Linked DNA regions of Rhizobium rhizoryzae. The protein of the gene in region 1 interacts with the protein of each later gene in a pairwise test. Links are inferred from orthologs where the notes say so. Each region holds a gene or a part of one and is shown in the gene's direction. Other genes may lie near its edges.

Evidence for each region.
Region 2: the proteins of ptsN (region 1) and trkA interact in binary tests that used the Escherichia coli proteins (3 or more experiments, as listed by UniProt). The link is inferred for Rhizobium rhizoryzae from one-to-one orthologs.

The regions. Positions count from the first base shown.
Region 1 is NZ_CP049250.1:636,323-640,599, forward strand. The notes cover bases 520-3,494. They hold ptsN (PTS IIA-like nitrogen regulatory protein PtsN), read left to right. Parts: upstream 520-1,763; coding sequence 1,764-2,225; downstream 2,226-3,494. Other genes in these bases: rpoN (RNA polymerase factor sigma-54), read left to right, coding at 520-830; hpf (ribosome hibernation-promoting factor, HPF/YfiA family), read left to right, coding at 1,132-1,704; grpE (nucleotide exchange factor GrpE), read right to left, coding at 2,308-2,946; hrcA (heat-inducible transcriptional repressor HrcA), read right to left, coding at 3,038-3,494. Also shown: more of rpoN, read left to right, coding at 1-519; more of hrcA, read right to left, coding at 3,495-4,132. UniProt on the Escherichia coli protein: Seems to have a role in regulating nitrogen assimilation.
Region 2 is NZ_CP049250.1:2,570,139-2,574,320, forward strand. What follows is about bases 766-3,645. They hold trkA (Trk system potassium transporter TrkA), read left to right. Parts: upstream 766-1,457; coding sequence 1,458-2,834; downstream 2,835-3,645. Other genes in these bases: ntrX (nitrogen assimilation response regulator NtrX), read left to right, coding at 766-1,421; hfq (RNA chaperone Hfq), read left to right, coding at 3,165-3,407. In the rest of the region: G6N80_RS18205 (sensor histidine kinase NtrY-like), read left to right, coding at 1-67; more of ntrX, read left to right, coding at 57-765; GTPase HflX, read left to right, coding at 3,646-4,182. UniProt on the Escherichia coli protein: Part of the constitutive potassium transport systems TrkG and TrkH. May regulate the transport activity of TrkG and TrkH systems. Binds to NAD(+) and NADH.

The DNA.
Region 1 (4,277 bases):
CGGCTATGCAGGCACTTCTGGGAAATCTTGAACTTCTGGCCAAGCGGGATTTTGCGTCGCTCCGGCGCATCTGCGGGGTGGATGACGAGGATCTCATCGACATGCTGGCAGAGATCCGCGCGCTCAACCCGCGTCCGGGAAGCAGCTTCGAAAATGGCGGCTACGAGGCTATCCTCCCTGATGTGGTGGTGCGTGCCGGGACTGACGGAAGCTGGCTTGTCGAACTGAACCCAGATACTTTGCCGAGGGTGCTCGTCAACCAGACCTATTTTCAGTCGATTTCCAAGAAGGCGTCCAGACCGGGTGAGGACGCGAATTTCCTGTCCGAATGCCTTCAGAATGCAAACTGGCTCACACGCAGCCTGGACCAGCGCGCCAAGACGATCATGAAAGTGGCCTCCGAAATCGTCCGTCAGCAGGACGCATTCTTGCTCCACGGGGTCGATCATCTTCGTCCGCTGAACCTGAAGACCGTGGCCGAAGCCATCAAAATGCATGAGTCAACAGTCAGCCGGGTCACATCGAATAAATACATGCTGACCCCGCGCGGGCTTTTCGAGCTCAAATATTTTTTCACAGTTTCCATCAACTCGGCTGAAGGTGGAGACAATCATTCCGCTGAAGCCGTGCGTCATCGCATTCGCCAGATGATCGCGCAGGAGGCTCCGGAAGCAGTCCTGTCCGATGACGATATCGTCGCCATCCTGAAGAAATCAGGCGTCGAGCTGGCACGAAGAACCGTTGCCAAATATCGGGAATCCATGAACATTCCGAGCTCCGTTCAACGACGGCGCGAGAAGCGGGCTCTCGCCAAGATTGCCGCCTGTTGAGCTGGACGTGCCCCATCCCCAGGCTCGGGTAAACCTGAGCGAATCAGTTCACCAGACGCGAATCACAGCCAAGATGAACCTTGGCTTAAAGCATTTCTTGCTCACATAGCGCCGTTGACTTTCCTGAAATCGACCGCTAGAAGCCCGCCGCACGAATGAGAAAGGACGGCGGGAGCCGCATTTAACGGTCGATCAGGCCTATCGTTATCAAATCGGCGAAGTATCAGCAGAGACGCTTGGATGAGGGAGCCGCTTGGCGTAGACTGCCATGTGCAAGTCACGACAAGAAGGAAGGAATTCCATGAGTGTGCGTGTATCCGGAAAGCATATGGAAATCGGCGATTCGTTTAGACAGCGGATCGAGGGCCATATCGGGGAGGCGGTTACAAAATACTTCGACGGAGGATATTCGGGTCAGGTGATCGTGGAGAAATCCGGATCCCGATATACCTCGGACTGCAAGGTGCACCTGGACACCGGCATCGTGCTCCATGCCACAGGTGAAGCCAACGATCCGCAGGTTAGCTTCGATGCAGCATCGGAACGGATTGAAAAGCGCCTGCGCCGCTACAAGCGCAAGCTTCGCGACCACCATGCTGGGGCAACCCAGAACGGCTATGCAGAAATCGCCTACACGGTGATGGACGCGGTGTCGGAAGAGGAGGACGAGGTTCCGGATGACTTTGCTCCCACGATCGTGGCAGAAAGCTCCAAGCCTCTGAAGACAATGACCGTCGCAAGCGCCGTCATGGCGCTCGACATGACAGACGAACCCGTTCTGTTTTTCAGGAACCCTGGAAAACAGTTGAACATTGTGTACCGCCGCAACGACGGCAATATTGGCTGGATCGACGCCGCCAGTATCAAAGGATAGCCTGAAGGGAGTGCTTCGGCACTCCCATACCCCCCGGCGGGGGCAGAAGGATGGAAAGAATGGCGTTGGCAGATCTGCTGCAGCAAGATGCAATTATTCCTGCGCTCAAGGTCAATTCCAAGAAACAGCTTCTCCAGGAACTCGCCGTCAAGGCTGCAAAGCTGACGGGACTTCCAGAGCGCGAGATATTCGATGTCATCCTGCAGCGTGAGCGACTTGGCTCGACCGGTGTCGGCCACGGCATCGCCATTCCGCACGGCAAGCTTGGCAGTATTGGGGCAATCACGGGATTATTTGCCCGGCTTGAAACCCCGGTGGATTTCGAAGCGCTGGATGATGAACCGGTCGATCTGGTTTTCCTTCTTCTGGCACCCGAAGGCGCTGGAGCTGACCACCTCAAGGCACTCTCGCGCATTGCCCGGGTGCTGAGAGATCACGATCTTGTGGCAAAGCTGCGCGCCACCGATTCAGCGTCCGCCATCTATGCGTTTCTGAATCAGGAACAGGCGAACGCCGCCTGATTCACTTCCATCGCCTTGAAAGCAAAAAGGTCCGCCTCTTTCGAAGCGGACCTTTTTTCTTGATCAGAAATACCGGCGTTGATTACGCCTTATCGGCGGTTGCCTCGGCAGCGGCGGATGCTTCAACCTTCGGGCCACCTTTTGCAACACCGACCATGGCGGGACGAAGAACGCGCTCGCCAATGACGTAACCCGCCTGGACGACCTGCACGACCGTGTTGTTGGGAACAGCAGGATTCGGAACCTCAAACATGGCCTGATGGAAATTCGGATCGAATTTCTGACCTTCGGCATCGATCTTGCGTACACCGTGGCGCTCAAGTGCCGATAGCATTGCGCGCTCTGTCATATCGACGCCTTCGATCAAGGCCTTGAGGCCAGCATCACCCGCTTCTCGCGTTTCGGCAGGGATTGAGTCGAGCGCCCGTCGCAGATTGTCAGACACGGCCAGCATGTCACGCGCGAAGGCGGTTACGGCGTAGGACTTGGCGTCCTTCACATCGCGCTCTGTGCGGCGGCGAAGATTGTCCATCTCTGCTGCGAGGCGCAGGAAACGGTCGCGGATCTCGTTATTCTCCGCCCGAAGCGCTTCCAACGGGTCTGGCTGCTGCTCACCAGGAGCTTCCGAACCATTTTCCGCAAAGGCTGAAGCAGCGGCAGCAGCAGCAGCGTCCTGATTCTCTTCCGCGTCAGGTCCGGGTTTCTTCGTCTCGTCGGTCATGACGTACTCCATCAAAGGTTTGTCTGAAAGTGAGCCCGATATCGAGGTTCGAGCCTGAAAAATCAAGGCTTCTGCACATATCGGGACGGATTTACTGCGCGCGGGGGTTTCGGCTGAGCCGTGTCAGCAGTTGCGCCGTGTAATCCACCATTGGCACGATGCGCGAATAGTTCAGCCGGGTCGGGCCAATCACGCCGACAGCACCAACGATGCGATCCTCTTCGTCGCGGTAGGGAGCAACCACCAGCGAGGAACCGGAGAGGGAGAAAAGCTTGTTTTCCGAGCCGATGAAGATGCGGACACCGGGACCGCTTTCTGCCAGATCCAGGATCTCCAGAAGACTGTCCTTCTTCTCGAGATCATCAAAAAGCATACGGAGGCGATCCAGATCCTCTGCGCCGGCAAGGCCCTCCAGAAGATTGGCGCGGCCACGCACGATGAGGCGCGAGGGCTTTCCTTCCTCGTTGTCACCTGCCCAGACAGCAAGACCTCTTTCCACCAGATCGCGGGACAAAGTATCGAGTTCCGTCTGGACGCGCTGCTTCAGGGTTCGAAGCTGACCGCGCAGTTCCGGTAGGGTCTGGCCGCTCAGATGTGCGTTAAGAAAATTGGCAGCTTCCGTCAACTGCGATGACGTCACACCGGCAGGCAGATCGATGATACGATTTTCAACCTGGTTATGATCACCCACCAGAATGGCCAGCGCCTTTGTCGGTTCAAGCCGGATGAACTCGACATGTTTCAACACAGGGTCGCTTTTCGCCGTGATCACAATGCCTGCGCCGCGGGAAACACCGGACAGCATCAGAGATGCTTCCGTCATCAGATTTTCCATCGGCTGATCACGGTCACTCGCACGGATCTGGCGCTCGATGCTGGCGCGATCTTCCACGGAAAGATCGCCGACCTGCATGAAGGCATCAACGAAGAAGCGAAGGCCGATCTGCGTCGGCAAGCGACCAGCACTGATGTGTGGCGCGTAGATAAGCCCCAGTTCCTCGAGGTCGCTCATCACGTTGCGGACGGAGGCCGGAGAGAGGGAGATTGGCAAAAGGCGCGCGAGATTGCGCGAGCCGAGCGGCTCGCCCGTTTCCAGATAGCTTTCGACGATACGCCGGAAGATCTCGCGCGATCGCTCGTCAAGCACCGATGTGGTGTCCCTGCCCCGCGTTGGCTGAAGATCCATCTGTCGCATTTCACCTGGCTATTGACTATCCTGCAGCGAATATAATGCGGATCCAGCGTTCGCCAAAGAGTTTTTGACAGCCATTGACCGCAACAATGCTAATCTTCCATGGGTTTTCCTTTGCAAAGCCTCGTCCGGGGTTCTA
Region 2 (4,182 bases), 1.9 Mb from region 1 along the record:
GCCGCATGTTCAGAGTGCTGCCGCGTCTCAAACAGATATGAACAAGGAAGCAGCTTATGGCGTCTGATATCCTCGTCGTGGATGATGAAGCAGACATTCGGGAAATCGTTGCGGGTATTCTGTCCGATGAAGGACACGAAACGCGGATGGCGCATGACAGCGATAGCGCCCTCGCGGCGATCTCCGATCGTGTGCCGCGCCTGATTTTCCTGGATATCTGGATGCAGGGAAGCAAGCTTGATGGGCTGGCTCTGCTGGATGAGATCAAGGTCCGGCACCCTGAGGTTCCGGTCGTGATGATCTCAGGTCATGGCAACATCGAGACTGCCGTATCCGCCATCAAGCGCGGCGCTTTCGATTTCATCGAGAAGCCGTTCAAGGCTGATCGCCTGATCCTGATCGCCGAACGTGCGCTTGAGAATTCCAAGCTGAAGCGCGAGGTCACCGAGCTTAAGAAACGGGCGGGCGATTCTTCGGAACTCGTGGGGACCTCGGTCGCCATATCGCAGCTTCGCCAGACGATCGAAAAGATTGCGCCGACCAATAGCCGCATTATGATTCTTGGCCCCTCCGGTTCCGGCAAGGAACTGGTTGCGCGGATGATCCACAAGCGGTCGTCCCGTGCGGGCGGTCCCTTCGTCGCCTTGAACGCGGCAACCATTACGCCGGATCGTATGGAGATCGCGCTGTTCGGTACGGAAGGCGGGCCGGGGCAGCCACGCAAGATCGGCGCACTCGAAGAAGCGCATCGCGGTATCTTGTACCTTGATGAGGTTGGCGAGATGCCGCGCGAAACGCAGAACAAGATCCTGCGGGTGCTGGTTGATCAACAGTTCGAACGCGTCGGTGGATCCAAACGCGTCAAGGTCGATGTTCGCATCATTTCGTCGACCGCATACCACCTCGAGAACCTGATCGCGGAAGGCATCTTCCGTGAGGACCTTTACCATCGCCTTGCCGTTGTGCCCGTCAAGGTTCCAGCGTTGGCCGAGCGTCGCGAAGACATCCCCTTCCTCGTGGACATGTTCATGCGACAGATCTCGGAGCAGGCGGGCATTCGTCCGCGCAAGATCGGCGATGATGCTATGGCTGTTCTGCAGGCGCATGACTGGCCCGGCAATATTCGCCAGTTGCGTAACAACATCGAGCGGCTGATGATACTTGCGCGAACCGACGGTCCGGATTCGCCGATCTCGGCGGATATGCTTCCGACGGATCTTGGCGACATGCTGCCGAAGATCTCCACGAAGGGGGATCATCACATCATGACCTTGCCGCTCCGCGAGGCTCGCGAAATGTTCGAACGCGATTATCTTGTGGCGCAGATCAATCGTTTTGGTGGCAACATCTCCCGCACGGCTGAATTTGTTGGTATGGAGCGTTCAGCACTTCATCGCAAGCTGAAGTCGCTGGGCGTCTGAACTTTGAATACCCACCCGTTACGTTGAAAGAGCAAGATGAAGGTCATCATTTGTGGTGCCGGGCAGGTGGGTTACGGAATCGCCGAGCGTCTTTCGCAAGAAGAAAACGATGTATCGGTGATCGATACTTCGGCGGCGTTGATCAACGCCATCACCGAAACGCTTGATGTGCGCGGCTATGTCGGTCACGGCGCGCATCCGGACGTGCTCGCCAAGGCAGGCGCCGAGCAGGCGGATATGATCATCGCCGTGACGTTGTACGATGAGGTCAACATCGTGGCCTGCGAGGTCGCTCATGCGCTTTTCAGTGTCCCGACCAAGATCGCCCGTATTCGCTCGCAAAGCTATCTGCTGCCGGAATATGCCGATCTCTTCAGCAGCCGGAACATGTCGATCGACGTGACGATTTCTCCAGAAATCGAAGTCGGCAAGATGGTTCTGCGACGTATATCGTTTCCCGGTGCTGTGGACGTTGCCCGCTTTGCTGACGACGCCATCGCGATGGTTGCCATTGAATGCATGGAAGATTGCCCGGTGGTGGACACGCCGCTTGAGCAATTGAGCCAACTGTTTCCGGATCTGATTGCTACCGTCGTGGGAGTTTTGCGGGACGGGAAGCTTTTCATTCCCCGATCGGGTGATCAGCTTCACGTTGGGGATCTGGCCTATGTGATCTGCCAGCGCGAGCATACACGGCGCACGCTTGGTCTGTTCGGCCATGAAGAGCAGGAAGCGAAGCGGATCGTGATCGCCGGCGGTGGCAATATCGGGCTCTATGTTGCACAGCGTATCGAGCAGATGCAGCCAAGAAGCCGGGTCAAGATCATCGAAACAGATCGGGCGCGCGCCACACTCATTGCAGAAGAGCTGAAGAACGCCGTCGTTCTGCAGGGCTCGTCTCTGGAGCAGAGCCTTCTGCAGCAGGCTGATATTCAGGATGCCGACCTGATGATCACGCTGACCAACAATGACCAGGTCAATATTCTCAGTGCGGTCATGGCCAAGGCGCTGGGATGCCGATCCAACCTCGTTCTTGTCAATTCCACCTCGCTGAGCGAGGTGAGTGATTCATTGAACATCGACTCCGTTATCAATCCGCGCGCTGTTACCATTTCCCGTGTCCTTCAGCACGTTCGCAAGGGGCGAATTCGATCCGTCTACGCCGTTCAGAATGGCGCCGCAGAGGTGATCGAAGCCGAGGCTCTGGAAACTTCACCGCTGGTTGGGTCCTGTCTTCGTGATCTCGATCTGCCGGAAGGAATACGAATTGGTGCCATGCTGCGCGACGGAAAGGTTCTGAAACCTGGTGGTGAAACGCGGATCAAGGCAAAGGACAGGGTTGTTCTGCTGGCTACTCGAAAGGCCGTGCGCAATGTGGAGCAGCTATTCCGGGTGTCTATCCAATATTTCTAGAGAATGACCCTGCGAGAATTCCAGCTGGCCTATGCAGGTTGGCGCTGCCAAGAGCTGTGGATAGTTCGATAGCATGATATTCATTAGGCGTCGTATGGACGGCCTATTGAGCTTCGCAAAAAGCGAGATTTCTCGATAAGTAACTGCTTTTACAAGCATTGTTCTCAACAAGGGCCGGTTCTTCGCATATGCGATTGGTCATTGCGCAAAACACGGCGATTTGATAACCAATTGCACGGACGGTGGAGGCAGGAGAGGGTGCTCTACCGAATTTTCCGAGCGTGATCATATCCCGGCCGCATGGCTGGCAAAAAAGAAAGAAGCGGCGCTATGGCGGAACGTTCTCAAAATCTTCAAGACTTGTTTCTCAACACTGTTCGCAAGCAGAAGATTTCACTTACTATTTTCCTCATCAATGGCGTCAAGCTGACGGGTGTTGTAACATCCTTCGACAATTTCTGCGTGTTGTTGCGGCGTGATGGTCATTCGCAGCTGGTCTATAAGCATGCGATCTCTACAATCATGCCTGGACAGCCGATGCAGATGTTCGAAACTGAAGAAAGCGCTGGTTGATCTCGATCAGGGCAGCCATTGAATACCAACACCGGTTGCCCCATCTATCACTCAGGAAAGCCGTCACTTGCAGGGAACCTCAGACCGCCGACACCTTTCGGCGGTTTTCGCATGTCTTAGCGAACTGGTTGTTTCCCCAAACGGCTTAATTGGCTAGAATTGAAGGAAGACTGCGATAGTCACTCGCGATACCTCACATGAATCCCTGATTCCCGACGCCGAGAAACGCCGCGATGATATGCGCGCGCTGGTGCTCGTTCCGGTTTTGAAACAGGCGCGATCTGCCGCTTCCGGCCCGTCTGACACGGCGACACCTGCGCCGCGCCGATCCGATGAAGCAAGACTGGAAGAAGCGATGGGTCTGGCTCGTGCCATTGACCTGACGATTGCTCGTGGACTGATCATACCGGTCAGTCAGCCGAAGCCCGCGACACTGATTGGGACCGGCAAGATCGAGGAGATCAAGGCTCTGCTGGACGAGAATGACTGTGGTCTGGTGATCGTCGACCATCCGTTGACGCCGGTGCAACAGCGCAATCTCGAAAAGGAATGGCAGGCGAAGGTGATTGATCGCACGGGTCTCATTCTCGAGATTTTCGGGCGACGAGCCTCCACGAAGGAGGGGACGCTCCAGGTCGATCTTGCGCATCTCAACTATCAGAAGGGTCGCCTCGTGCGAAGCTGGACGCACCTTGAGCGTCAGCGCGGTGGTGCGGGCTTCATGGGTGGTCCGGGTGAAACCCAGATCGAAGCTGACCGTCGACTGCTGCAGGAG